DNA from 2 places in the Actinosynnema sp. NPDC023658 genome. Region 2 is predicted to be linked to the other one. Evidence: riboswitches for the same ligand, from Rfam matches in the RefSeq annotation. Region 2 holds a riboswitch; the other holds the start of a gene.
The links. Region 2 has a riboswitch for thiamine pyrophosphate ahead of thiC (phosphomethylpyrimidine synthase ThiC). Riboswitches for the same ligand answer to the same signal wherever they lie in the genome.
Positions count from the first base shown of each region.

Region 1: another riboswitch for thiamine pyrophosphate. It lies ahead of AB0G02_RS15025 (thiamine ABC transporter substrate-binding protein); the one in region 2 lies ahead of thiC (phosphomethylpyrimidine synthase ThiC).

Region 1 covers NZ_JBFAAX010000108.1:568-6,850, reverse strand. Annotated here, with positions in the region: gene AB0G02_RS15035 (mannosyltransferase) at 31-1,242, shown strand; gene AB0G02_RS15030 (4a-hydroxytetrahydrobiopterin dehydratase) at 1,198-1,491, opposite strand; TPP riboswitch at 1,525-1,641, shown strand; gene AB0G02_RS15025 (thiamine ABC transporter substrate-binding protein) at 1,629-2,663, shown strand; gene AB0G02_RS15020 (iron ABC transporter permease) at 2,639-4,276, shown strand; partial or broken gene AB0G02_RS15015 (ABC transporter ATP-binding protein) at 4,276-4,881, shown strand; gene AB0G02_RS15010 (hypothetical protein) at 4,881-5,546, shown strand; gene AB0G02_RS15005 (BBE domain-containing protein) at 5,468-5,887, shown strand; gene AB0G02_RS15000 (hypothetical protein) at 6,057-6,283, shown strand, end outside.
Region 2 covers NZ_JBFAAX010000032.1:930-7,790, forward strand. Annotated here, with positions in the region: gene AB0G02_RS06900 (hypothetical protein) at 1-685, opposite strand, end outside; TPP riboswitch at 779-906, shown strand; gene thiC (phosphomethylpyrimidine synthase ThiC) at 897-2,546, shown strand; gene thiD (bifunctional hydroxymethylpyrimidine kinase/phosphomethylpyrimidine kinase) at 2,546-3,349, shown strand; gene AB0G02_RS06915 (GNAT family N-acetyltransferase) at 3,570-4,469, shown strand; gene AB0G02_RS06920 (MarR family transcriptional regulator) at 4,470-4,901, opposite strand; gene AB0G02_RS06925 (thiazole synthase) at 4,959-5,714, opposite strand; gene thiS (sulfur carrier protein ThiS) at 5,716-5,916, opposite strand; gene thiO (glycine oxidase ThiO) at 5,913-6,861, opposite strand, start outside.

The DNA of each region.
Region 1 (6,283 bases), on a different contig from region 2:
GTGCAATTCACACGAACGTGGAGGTGCAGGGTGAGACTTCGCGCACTGGAGGGGCGAGCCCTCGCGGTCGCGCCCTGGGTGTTCGGCCTCTCCCTGCTGGGACACCTCGCGATGGTCGCGTTCCAGACGAAGATGACCATGGTGGACCTGATGGTCTACCGCAACGCCTCGCCGGAGCTGTTCACCGGCCTGCTCTACGACTGGCGGCTCAAGGAGTTCTCCGACCAGTTCGCCCTGCCGTTCACCTACCCGCCGTTCTCCGCGCTGGTCTTCGTGCCGCTGTCGTGGGTGCCGTGGGGCGTGGCGCGGTGGTTCTGGCAGCTCGTCTGCCTGGCCTGCCTGTGGTTCACCACCCGCAAGTCGCTGCAACTCCTCGGCAGCCACGACCCGCGCCGCGCGATGCTGTGGACCGGCCTGTTCGTGTGGGTCGAACCCGTCCGCACCACGCTGAACTACGGGCAGATCAACCTGGTGCTGGCGGCCCTCCTGCTCGGCACGATGGTCAGCGCCCGGAACTGGAAGCGGGGCGCGGGCGTCGGCATCGCGGCCGGGTTGAAGCTCACGCCCGCCATCTCCGGCCTCTACTTCCTGGTCAACCGCCAGTACAAGGCGGCGGTGTGGTCGATCGCGGCGTTCTTCGGCACGGTCGCGGTGGCGTACGCGGTGTCGCCCGCCCTGTCGAACGAGTACTGGTTCCACCTGCTCGGTGACGCCTCCCGGGTCGGCCCGGTCGGGTCCGCGATCAACCAGTCGCTGCGCGGCGCGCTGTCCCGCACGGTCGGCTACGACATCGGCACGGGGCCGCTGTTCCTCGCCGCGGTGGCCGTGGCCGCCGTGCTCGCCGGGTTCGCGCTGCGCGCGGCGGTGAAGGCGAAGGACGTGCTGGCGATGGTCGTCGCCGTGCAGTTCCTCGGCCTGCTCGTCTCACCGATCTCGTGGAGCCACCACTGGGTGTGGGCCGTGCCCGCCCTGATGTGGTTGATCTACTCGGCCCGGCACCGGCTCGCCACCGCCACCGCCGTCGCGTGGGTCCTGGCTATCGGCAGCTACCTGATCTCGTTCCTGCTCAAGGCGCAGCCGTCGATCTGGATCATCCCCCGCCCCTGGTACTACTCGGCGCTGGGCTGGGTCTACCCGGCGGTGGGCCTGCTCACGCTGGTCACGATCGCCGTCGTCCTCCGGGACCGGGCGAAGGCCTCAGCGCAGCGCGTCGAGGACCCCGTCGATCTCCTCCGCGAGTGACACGTCCAGCGCGGTGATCCCGCCGGTGGAGTGCGTGCTGCACCGGAACGTGAGCGTGCGCCAGCGGATGTCGATGTCGGGGTGGTGGTCGTCGTTCTCCGCGATCTCCGCCACCCGGTTCACCACCTGCAACGCCTGCGCGAAGCTCTCCAGCTCCACGGTGCGCACCAGCGCGGCGTCCTGCGCCCGCCAGTCGGGCAGCGCGGTCAGCGAGGCGGTCACCTGGTCGTCGGTCAGCAGCTCGGCCATGGGGCCGATCGTGCCACCGCGCGGGGTAAGCTGCGCGTTCGCCACGGGAGTCCGGTGCTGCGCCGGGCTGAGAGGAAGGCGCGCGAGCCTTCGACCGTCCACACCTGATCCGGGTCATGCCGGTGTAGGGAGAGATGATGTTCCGACGAGTGCTGCCCGCCGTGACCGCGTTCGCGCTGCTCACGGCCTGTTCGGTGACCACGTCCGACGCGCCGGCGGCGGGGGAGCGGGTCGTCACGCTGGTGACGCACGACTCGTTCGCGCTCAGCCCCGAGCTGCTGGACAAGTTCAAGACCGACACCGGCATCACGATCAAGACCCTCGCGAGCGGTGACGCGGGCGAGGTGACCAACAAGCTGGTCCTGACCAAGGACGCCCCGATCGGTGACGTCGCCTTCGGCGTGGACTCGACGTTCGCGTCCCGCGCGCTGAAGGAAGGCGTGTTCGCGGAGTACGCGAGCCCCGAGGCGCAGAAGGGCTCGCAGCGCTACCAGCTCGACCCGCCGAACCGGCTGCACGCCGTCGACGTCGGTGACGTGTGCCTCAACATCGACGTGGCGGCGTTCAAGGACGTCGGTGAGCCGAAGCAGTACTCCGACCTGGCCGACCCGAAGTACCGGGACATGCTGGTGGTCGAGGACCCGGCGACGTCGTCACCGGGCCTGGCGTTCCTGCTCGGCACCATCGACCGGTTCGGCGCGGACAACTGGACGAACTACTGGGGTCAGCTCAAGGCCAACGGCGTGAAGGTCGTCAGCGGCTGGGAAGAGGCCTACACCCAGGACTTCTCCGGTTCCAGCGGCAAGGGGCCGCGGCCGATCGTCGTGTCGTACGCGTCGTCGCCGTCGGCGGAGATCGGTGACGACGGCACGCCGCGCACCAAGGCGCTGCTGGACACGTGCTACCGCCAGGTCGAGTACGCGGGCGTGCTGAACGGCGCGAAGAACCCCGAGGACGCGAAGAAGGTCGTCGACTTCCTGCTGGGCGAGCAGGTGCAGGCCGCCGTGCCGGGGCAGATGTACGTCTACCCGGCCCGCGAGGGCGTCGCGCTGCCCGAGGCGTGGACGAAGGCCGCTCCGCTGCCCACCACCGCGCGGTCGCTGCCCGCCGACGAGGTCGACGCGAACCGCGAGCGGTGGGTGCAGCAGTGGCGCACGTTGGTCCAGGGCTGAGCCGACGGGCGCACCCAGGTCGACGGCTGTCCCCGAGCCCGCGGCTGACGTGGTCGCTGGCCGCGCTGCTGCCCCTGGCGTTCCTGGGGGTGTTCTTCGCCTGGCCGGTGCTGGCGATCGTCGGGCTCGGCCTGGGTGACGGCGGTGTGCTGCCGGTCCTGGCCCGCGCCGACACGTGGGACCTGGTCGGGTTCACCCTCGGCCAGGCCGCCGCGTCGACGGTGCTGGCGCTGGTCGCGGGCCTGCCGGTGGCGTTCCTGCTGGCCCGCTGCCGGGTCCGCGGCACGGGCGTGGTCCGGGCGGCGGTGATGGTGCCGTTCGTGCTGCCGACCGTGGTGGTGGGGCTGGCGTTCCGGGCGCTGTGGCCCGACGGCGGTGTGCTGCCGATCGTGCTGGCCAACGCGTTCTTCAACGTCGCCGTGGTCGCCCGCACGGTCGGCGGCCTGTGGGCGCGGGTCGACCGGCGCGCGGAGGACGCGGCACGGGCCCTGGGCGCGTCACGCGTGCGCGCGTTCACGTCCGTGGTGCTGCCGTCGTTGGCGCCCGCGATCGGGTCGGCGGCGTCGGTGGTGTTCCTGTTCTGCGCCACCAGCTTCGGCGTGGTGCTGGTGCTCGGCGGCGCGCGCCACCGCACCCTGGAGACCGAGATCTACCTGCGCACGGTGGAGCTGTTCGACCTGTCCGGGGCCGCCGCGCTGTCGTTGCTGCAGTTCGTCGCAGTGGTCGCGGTGCTGGTGGTCGGCGGGCTGGCGCGGCGCAGGCGGGAGCAGGGGTTGCCGCTGCGGGTCGAGCCGCCGCGTCGACCGGTGGGCGGCGAGCGGGGCGTGGTCGTGGCGGCCTGGCTGGTGGTGGTGGCGCTGCTCACGCCGGTGGTGGGGCTGGTGCTGAGGTCGTTGGCGACCGACGACGGCTGGAGCCTCGCCGGGTACGCGGCGCTGACCGGCACGGGGGAGCGCGGCACGCTGGCCGTGTCGGGGCTGGACGCGGCGGTGAACTCCGTGCTCGTGGCGACCGACGCGACGTTGGTGGCGTTGCTGGTCGGCGTGGTGTCGGCGGTGGTGCTGGTGGGCCTGCGGCGGCACGGGTCGTGGTTCGCGGAGACCCTGGACACGGCGCTGATGCTGCCGCTGGGCGTGTCCGCGGTGACGCTCGGCTTCGGCTACCTGGTCACCATGGACGCGCTGCCCGGTGACTTCCGCACGTCACCGCTGCTGGTGCCGTTGGCGCAGGCGCTGGTTGTGACGCCGTTGATCGTGCGGATCGTGCTGCCCGTGCTGCGGGCCGTGGACGAACGGCTGCGGCAGGCGGCGGCGACGCTGGGCGCGAGCCCGTGGCGGGTGTGGCGGGAGGTCGACCTCCCGCTGGCGTCGCGGTCGCTGCTGGCGGCGGCCGGGTTCGGGTTCGTGGTGGCGCTGGGGGAGTTCGGCGCGACGAGCTTCCTGGCCCGACCGGACGCGCCGACGTTGCCGGTGGTGATCGCCCGGCTGATGTCGCGGCCGGGTCAGCTGAACAGCCAGATGGCCTACGCGGCGTGCGCGTTGCTGATGGTGGTGACCACGGCGGCCGTGCTGGTGATCGAGCGGTTGCGCGTGCCGAGCGGCGGGGAGTTCTGATGTCGTTGCGCGTCGACGGGCTGGGCGTGCGGTACGGGGACGTGGCGGCGGTGTCCGGTGTGGACCTGTCGATCGCGGACGGCGAGGTGGTGGCGCTGCTCGGGCCGTCGGGCTGCGGCAAGTCGACGTTGCTGCGCGCGGTGGCCGGGTTGGAGCCGCCGAGCGCGGGGACCGTGTCGTGGGACGGCGTGGACCTGGCCGGCACGCCCGTGCACCGGCGCGGTTTCGGGTTGGTGTTCCAGGACGGGCAGCTGTTCCCGCACCGGGACGTGGCGGGCAACGTCGCGTTCGGGCTGCGGATGCGGCGGGTGGAGCGGGAGGCGCGCGAGAAGCGGGTGGCCGCGCTGCTGGAGCTGGTCGGCCTCGCCGGGTTCGGCGGGCGGCGGGTCACGTCGCTGTCCGGTGGCGAGCAGCAGCGGGTGGCGCTGGCCCGCGCCCTCGCGCCGCGACCCCGGCTGCTGCTGCTGGACGAGCCGCTGTCCGCGCTGGACCGGGCGTTGCGGGAGCAGCTGGCGGTGGACCTGGCGCGGCTGCTGCGCGAGACGGGCGCGACCGCGCTGGTCGTGACGCACGACCACGACGAGGCGTTCACGCTGGCCGACCGGTGAAGCTGCACCGCCGCTGGGGCACCACCATCCCCGGCGGGTCGTGCGCCACCGTCGGCGCCGGCGGGCACATCGTCGGCGGCGGCTACGGGTTGCTGTCCCGCCGCAACGGGCTCACCGTGGACCACCTGCACGGCGTCGAAGTGGTCACCGCCGGCGCCGACGACCGCACTCCCCCGCGCGAACTGCTCCCCCGCGCCCCGCGCCAGGTGCTGCTGCACGACATCACCATCGGCTGGGACCAGGTCGGTTCCGGCGGCGCCGAGCCGGCCCGCATGCTGCGCCGCTTCAGCCGCTGGTGCGAGTGCCGCTCCACCCCCGGGTCCACCGCGGACAACCAGCTGTTCGCGCTGTTCCGCGTCTTCCCGCAGCTGACCTCCGACTCGCGGGCGATCAACCTCACCACCCAGGTCGCCATCGACGACGACGCGCCCGAGAGCCTGACCCGGGCCCGGGCCACGCTCAGGGCACCTGGAACCGGCGTGCCGACTACAAGTCGGCCTACCACCGCCGCCTCACCGACCACCAGGTGGACACCCTGGTCGCCACGTTCGCCGCCGCCGGTCGGGGCGCGGAGGGCGCCCGGGTGTCCCTGGACACCTACGGCGGGCAGGTCAACGCCACCACCGAGCAGGCCACCGCCACCCCGCACCGCGACTCGGTGATCAAGGTCCAGTACATGACCTTCTGGACCGACCCCGCCCAGGACGACGACCACGTCCGGTGGCTGCGCGACACCTACACCCGCATCTACGCCGAGACCGGCGGGGTGCCCGCAGCGGCCGACCACGACCCCGACGGCGCCGCCACCGACGGCTGCTTCGTCAACTACCTCGACGCCGACCTGCCGGAACGCCCCACCGCCGAGGCGGCGAGCTGGTGGCAGCTCTACTACGGCGCCACCAACTTCGGCAGGCTCGTGCGCGCCAAACGCGCCGTCGACCCCGACGACGTCTTCCACCACGCCCAGTCCATCCCCGTCACCCCGCCGCGGCAACACCCGTGAACCCGCTCCGGGCGGGCCACCGGGGCGACCGCCGAGCCTGACGGGGGCGGCATGACCTGACCGACGCGCAGCCGACGATGCCGCAACCGGTGAACGGGCGGACCCGGCCGGTTGGGGATCGAGCTCGAACCGGCGGCACGAGTACCGGCGTTCCCCCTACGATCCGATCGTGACGAGCTTCCCCGCGGCTGCCCGGCGGGTGCGCGACGACGCGCTCACCCCTCGCGCGCGGTTGCTCGCCCTTCGGGAGTGCGCGCTGCACTTCGCCCCCTACGGCTTCCGCGCCACCTGGCACCACCTCGTCGTCAACGCCCGCATCCCGCAGCAGTTGGAGGACGACCTCGGTTCACTGCGCCGCGCGGTGGACGAGCTGGAAGAAGCCCGTGCGGTCTGGAG
Region 2 (6,861 bases):
CGCGCGGGGACCTGGGTTGGTGGTCGGGGCGCGACGGGCGCTCGGGGCGGCGCCAGGGCAGCTCGGGGAACGACGCCAGCTTGACGTGCGTGGCGCAGCGGGCCAGGTCGGCGTAGGCGCCGGCGAGGACGGCGGCCCTGATGCGCCGCACCTGGCCGACCGTCGGCAGTGCGCCCACCAGCAGGAACGGCATCAGCAGCCGCCAGGCGCCGACGGTGGCGGCACGGGCGCGGTGGGGTGCGCGCAGGGTCGCCCTGGCCACCCGCAGCGCGTGTTCGCCGGCGGTCATGGCGTGGGGGTACCCGGCGTGGTCCCAGGACCAGCGCAGGCCGTCGGCCATGGCGCAGCGGACGCAGTCGGCGGGTCCGGTGGCGAGTTCGTCGCCGCACTGGCTGCACGTGACGAGGGTCATCGCCCAGTCGGTGCAGGTCCAGGGGTGGTGGCCGACCTCGTCGGCGAGGACGAGCTCGGCCAGTTCGCGTTCGCCGGAGCCGCCTTCGGCGAGTTGTTCGGCGGCCAGCAGCACCTGCCAGTCGAGCAGCCAGTACTGGTCGACGAGCTCGGCGCAGTACCGGCAGGCGGGGTAGCCGCGGCCGGCCAGGTCGCCGCACGACGGGCACGGCGAGACGGCGGCGGGGCGGGCCACGCGCCGGGCGCCGGGCGGGAACGGCTGGTGATCAGCCACGCGGTGAAAGGTACGCGCAAACGGTGGCCCTTGGCATCCGCACCTTGGCATCGGCACCGGGCCGTGGCTATGGTCAGCTCGACAGTCCGACAACTCAACACACGCGGGAGCTCGCGCCACAGCGGGCTGAGAGGGCGGCTGGGACTTCGAGGTCCCGGTGCCGCCGACCGCCGGAACCTGACCGGGTAATGCCGGCGTAGGGAGGAACGACGTGACGGCACTCGACGACCGTTCGGTCAAGCCCAGTGTCACGACCGGGCCCGTTTCGGGCTCGCGGAAGGTCTACCGCGAGGTGGGCGAGGGTGTGCGGGTCCCGTTCCGCAGGGTGGAGCTGACCAACGGCGAGCACGTCGACCTGTACGACACCTCGGGTCCGTACACCGACGGGGACGCGACCATCGACGTCCACAGTGGACTTCCGCGGTTGCGCGCGGAGTGGGTCGCGGCGCGGGAGCCGGTGGGCGGCGCGGTGACGCAGCTGGCGTACGCGAAGGCGGGGATCATCACGCCGGAGATGCGGTTCGTCGCGGCGCGCGAAAGCATGAGCCCGGAGTTCGTCCGGGACGAGGTGGCGGCCGGGCGGGCGGTGATCCCGCTCAACCGCAACCACCCCGAGGCCGAGCCGATGATCATCGGCAAGAAGTTCCTGGTCAAGATCAACGCGAACATCGGGAACTCGGCGGTGTCCTCCTCGATCGAGGAGGAGGTGGAGAAGATGGTGTGGGCGTCGCGGTGGGGCGCGGACACGATCATGGACCTGTCGACGGGCAGGCGGATCCACGAGACCCGCGAGTGGATCATGCGGAACTCGCCGGTGCCGATCGGCACGGTGCCGATCTACCAGGCGTTGGAGAAGGTCGACGGCGATCCGGCGAAGCTGTCGTGGGAGGTCTACCGCGACACCGTGGTGGAGCAGGCCGAGCAGGGCGTGGACTACATGACGGTGCACGCGGGGGTGCTGCTGCGGTACGTGCCGCTGACCGCTCGCCGCGTCACGGGCATCGTGTCGCGCGGCGGGTCGATCATGGCGGCTTGGTGTTTGGCGCACCACAAGGAGAGCTTCCTCTACACGCACTTCGAGGAGCTGTGCGAGATCCTGCGCGCCTACGACGTGACGTTCTCGCTGGGTGACGGGCTGCGGCCGGGGTCGATCGCGGACGCCAACGACGAGGCGCAGTTCGCGGAGCTGCGCACGTTGGGCGAGTTGACGCACGTCGCGCGGGCGCACGACGTGCAGGTGATGATCGAGGGCCCGGGTCACGTGCCGATGCACAAGATCGCGGAGAACGTGCGGTTGGAGGAGGAGTGGTGCGGCGAGGCGCCGTTCTACACCCTCGGGCCGCTGGCCACGGACATCGCGCCCGCGTACGACCACATCACGTCGGCCATCGGCGCGGCGCAGATCGGCTGGTTGGGCACGGCGATGCTGTGCTACGTCACGCCGAAGGAGCACCTGGGCCTGCCGAACCGGGACGACGTGAAGACGGGCGTGATCACGTACAAGATCGCGGCGCACTCGGCGGACCTGGCCAAGGGGCACCCGGGCGCGCAGGACTGGGACGACGCGCTGTCGAAGGCCCGGTTCGAGTTCCGGTGGGAGGACCAGTTCAACCTGTCGCTGGACCCGGACACGGCGCGGTCGTTCCACGACGAGACGCTGCCCGCCGCACCGGCGAAGACGGCGCACTTCTGCTCGATGTGCGGGCCGAAGTTCTGCTCGATGAAGATCACCCAGGACGTGCGGCGGTACGCGGAGGAGCGCGGTCTGTCCACTGTGGAGGCGATCGAGGCGGGCATGTCGGAGAAGTCGGGTGAGTTCTCCGAGCACGGCAACAAGGTCTACCTGCCGGTGGTCGAGTGATGGCGTCCGCGCCACCGAAGGTCCTCACCATCGCCGGGTCGGACTCCGGCGGTGGTGCGGGCCTGCAGGCCGACCTGCGGACGTTGTTCGCGTGCGGCGTGCACGGGATGACGGCGGTCACGGCGGTGACCGTGCAGAACTCGCTGGGCGTCACCGGGTACACCGAGATCCCGGCGGACGTGGTGGCGGCGCAGATCGAGGCGGTGGCGTCCGACATCGGGGTGGACGCGGCGAAGACGGGGATGCTGGCGTCGGCGGCGATCATCGAGGCGGTCGCGGGGGCGCTGGACCGGGTCGACGTCGGGCCGTTCGTGGTGGACCCGGTGGCCGCGTCGATGCACGGCGACCAGCTGCTGGCCGACGACGCGCTGCACGCGTTGCGGACGCTGCTGTTCCCGCGGGCGACGCTGGTCACGCCGAACCTGGACGAGGTGCGGCTGCTCACCGGCATCGACGTGCGCAGCCGTGCCGACCAGCGCAAGGCCGCCGAGGCGCTGCACGCGATGGGCCCGCGGTGGGTGCTGGTCAAGGGCGGTCACCTGTGGGACGACCCGGAGTGCCTGGACCTGCTGTACGACGGGGCGGGGTTCGTCGAGCTGGTCGGGCCGCGGTACGACGTCCGGCACACGCACGGCAGCGGTGACACGCTCGCGTCGGCTGTCGCATCGCAGCTGGCGAGGGGTGCGGACGTGCCGACGGCGGTGCGGTTCGGCAAGGACTTCGTGGTCCGCTCGGTGGCCGCCGCGTACCCGTTGGGCGCCGGTGTCGGTCCTGTGTCGCCGTTGTGGCGGTTGGAGGGTTAGCCGGGTCGTCGTGGCGGTGGGAGGGCCGCCGGTCGTTCTGGCGGTGGGTAGGGCCGGCCGTCGTTCTGGCGGTGGGAGAGCCGGCCGGGTTCTCCGCCACCCTGGCCACGCGGCGGCCGTTCGTGGTGTTCGCCGTCGCGGGGCTGGTCAGCGGGGCGGTGGAGCTGGTGCAGGCGTCGACCGGGGCAAGTCAGGCCGGGCGCACCCGGGACCATGAGGCATGCGCGCGGACGGCTGGCACCTGACCGAAGACGTCGACGACTTCCTGGGCCGGGCCGGGGACTTCCTGCGGTCGCGGCCCGACCTGCACACCATGCCGCTGACCGTGACCGAGAGGTTGCGCGCCCGCGGCGACGTGCCCGGGGCGGGCGCCACCGTCTTCGGCCGGCTGGAGTCGGGGGGTGAGGTCCGCGCCGCCTGCTACCGCCGTCCGACGGGACGCCTGACGCTCACCGGCCTCTCCCCCGGGCAGGCCGACGCCCTCGCCGCCCACCTCGCCGGCCTCGGCGTCACGCTCGCCGGCGTCACCGCGGACCACGACACCGCCACCGCCTTCGGCGAGGCGTGGCAACGGCACGCGGGCGCGGTGGCGACGCCCGGGGTGCGGGTCCTCCTCCACCGCCTCGGCACGCTCACCCCGCCGCCGCTCCCGGCCGGTCGGGCCCGGACCGCGGCCGCGGAGGACCTGGACGACGTCATCCGGTGGGTCGGGGAGTTCGCCGTCGCGGTCGGGGAGGACCCCGCCGCCGACACCGACTCCTGGGCCCGCTCACGCTTCGCGGACAAGCACTTCACGTTCTGGGAGACCCCGGACGGCACGCCCGTCTCCGTCGCCGGTTCGACGTCGCTCGTCGGCGGCATGGTCCGGGTGGACCCCGTCTACACCCCGGCCCACCTGCGGGGACGCGGCTACGCGGGCGCGGTCACGGCGGAGGTGACCAGGGCCGCGCTGGCCGCGGGCGCGTCGCACGTGGTGCTGTTCACCGACCCCGGCAACCTCACCAGCAACGCCCTCTACCGGCGGCTCGGCTACGTCCCGATCGCCCACTTCACGGCATACGACTTCACCGCGTACGACTTCACCGGGCAAGACCTCCCCCGCGGCACGCCGGGGAGCTGATCAGGCCATCTCCCCGACCAGTTCCTCCAACGCGGGCAGGGCGTGCACGAGCGCGTCGCGGTGCTCGGGGCTGAGGTCCTCGATGCGGCGCTGCAACTCCCGCACCCGCGCCGACCGCACGCCCGACACCATCGTCACGCCCTCGGGCGTCGGCGTGGCCAGCCAGGCCCGGCCGTCCTGCGGGTCCGGTTCGCGCCGCACGTACCGGGCCTCCACCAGGGCCGCCACGATCCGCGACAGCGTCGGCGGCGCGACGCCTTCCTTGGCGGCCAGGTCGCCCAGCCTCATCGGGCCGCAGCGCGCCAACGTGGCCAACGCCGACACCGCGCCCGGTCCGAGGCCGGGTGAGCCGGTGCGGCGCAGCAGCCGGGAGAGCCTGCCGATCGCGAGGTACAGCCGGGCGGTGGCGTCCTCGACCTGGTCGGCCGTCACGGCAGTCCTCCTCGGGTCGACGGACACGATGAGCATCCATCATGCCGTGCCCGGCAATCACCCCATCGCCGGACTCGACGCGTGCGCCCAGAACCGCTTCGGGATCCGACCCGCCAACCGGGCCAACCGGCCGGCCTCCACGCCCGCGCGCATCGCCGCCGCCATCCGCTCCGGGTCCTGCGCCCTCGTCACCGCGGTCGCCAGCAGCACGGCCGAACAGCCCAGCTCCATGGCCAGCGCGGCGTCCGACGCCGTGCCCACGCCCGCGTCCAGCACCACCGGCACCGACGCGCGCGCCACGATCAGCTCGATGTTGTGCGGGTTGCGGATGCCCAGGCCGGTGCCGATGGGCGAACCCAGCGGCATCACCGCGGCGCACCCCAGCTGCTCCAACCGCAGCGCCAGCACCGGGTCGTCGGAGGTGTAGGGCAGCACCACGAACCCGTCGTCGACCAGCCGCTCGGCCGCGTCCAGCAGCTCCACCGGGTCGGGCAGCAGCGTCCGGTCGTCGGCGACGACCTCCAGCTTCACCCAGTCCGTGCCCAACGCCTCCCGCGCCAGCCGCGCGGTGAGCACGGCCTCGGCCGCGGTGCGGCAGCCGGCGGTGTTGGGCAGCGCGGAGATCCCCAGCCGCGCCAACAGGTCCAGCACGCCGCCGCCCGAGGAGTCCAGGCGGCGCATCGCGACCGTCGTCAGCTCGGTGCCCGACGCCACCAGCGCGCGTTCCAGCACCGACAGGTTCGCCGCGCCGCCGGTGCCCATGACCAGGCGCGACCCGAACTCCCGTCCGGCGATCACCAAGGGGTCGTCCACGTCAGCCTCCCTGCACCGCGGTCAGCACCTCGACCACGGCCCCCTCGGGGACCGCCGTCGTCGCCCACGCCGCGCGGGGCACGACCTCGCCGTCCACCGCGACCGCGACACCGCTGGGCGGCGCGTCGAGCAGGGCGAGCACGGAGGCGACGGTCGACCCGTCGGCCAGCTCCCGCTCCAGACCGTTGACCTTCGCCTTCACCGGTTGTTTCCTCCTTCGCGGAGCAGGGCGAGCACCCGCCGCGCCGTCACGGGGGCGAGCAGCAGGCCGTTGCGGTGGTGGCCGGTGGCGGCCAGCACTCCGGGTTCGAGCCAGTCGACGACCGGCGCGTTGTCGGGGCTGCCCGCGCGGAACCCGGCGGCGGTCTCGACCAGCGCGTACTCACCGATGCCCGGCCACACCACCTCCGCGTCGCGCAGCAGGTCCAGCACGCCGCCCGCGGTCACGCCGCCGTCGAAACCGGCCTCGTACTGGGTCGCGCCGAGCACGAACCCGTCCTCGCGGGGCACCAGGTACACCGGCCGGCCGGACACGTGCGCGCGGATCGTGTGCCGGGGCGGCGGCAGCGCGCCGGGACGGGCCGACAGCCGCAGGATCTCCCCCTTCACGGGCCGGATCACCTCGCGCAGCAACGGGTGCAGGTCCCGGCTCCACGCGCCCGCCGCGATCACCGTCACGTCGCGGTCCTCGGCGGGCTCCGCCGCGAACACCACACCGTTGGCGGCACACGCCTCGCGCAGCGCGCGCAGCAGCGCGCGGTTGTCCACGGCCACGTCACCCGGCACCGACAGTCCACTCCGGACCGCGCCGAGACCGGGCTCCAGCGCCTTCAGCTCGCGGCCGGTCAACCGGGACGCCGACCGCCCCACCCGTTCCAGGTAGGCGCACAGCTGGTCCAGCACCTCGACGTCGGCCCGGTCGACCGCCACGGCCAGCGTGCCCACCGGGCTCAGCTCCACGCCCAGCTCGCGGGCGAACTCGGGCCACAGCTCCAACGACTCGACCCCGAGGGCCAGCACCTCTTCGTCGCCCGGCCACGCCTCGGTGATCGGCGCGAGCATCCCGCCCGCCACCCACGAACCGCCGTGCGGCGAGGGGACGTCGACCACTTCGACCGGGTAGCCGGCGCGCGCGGCGCACCAGGCC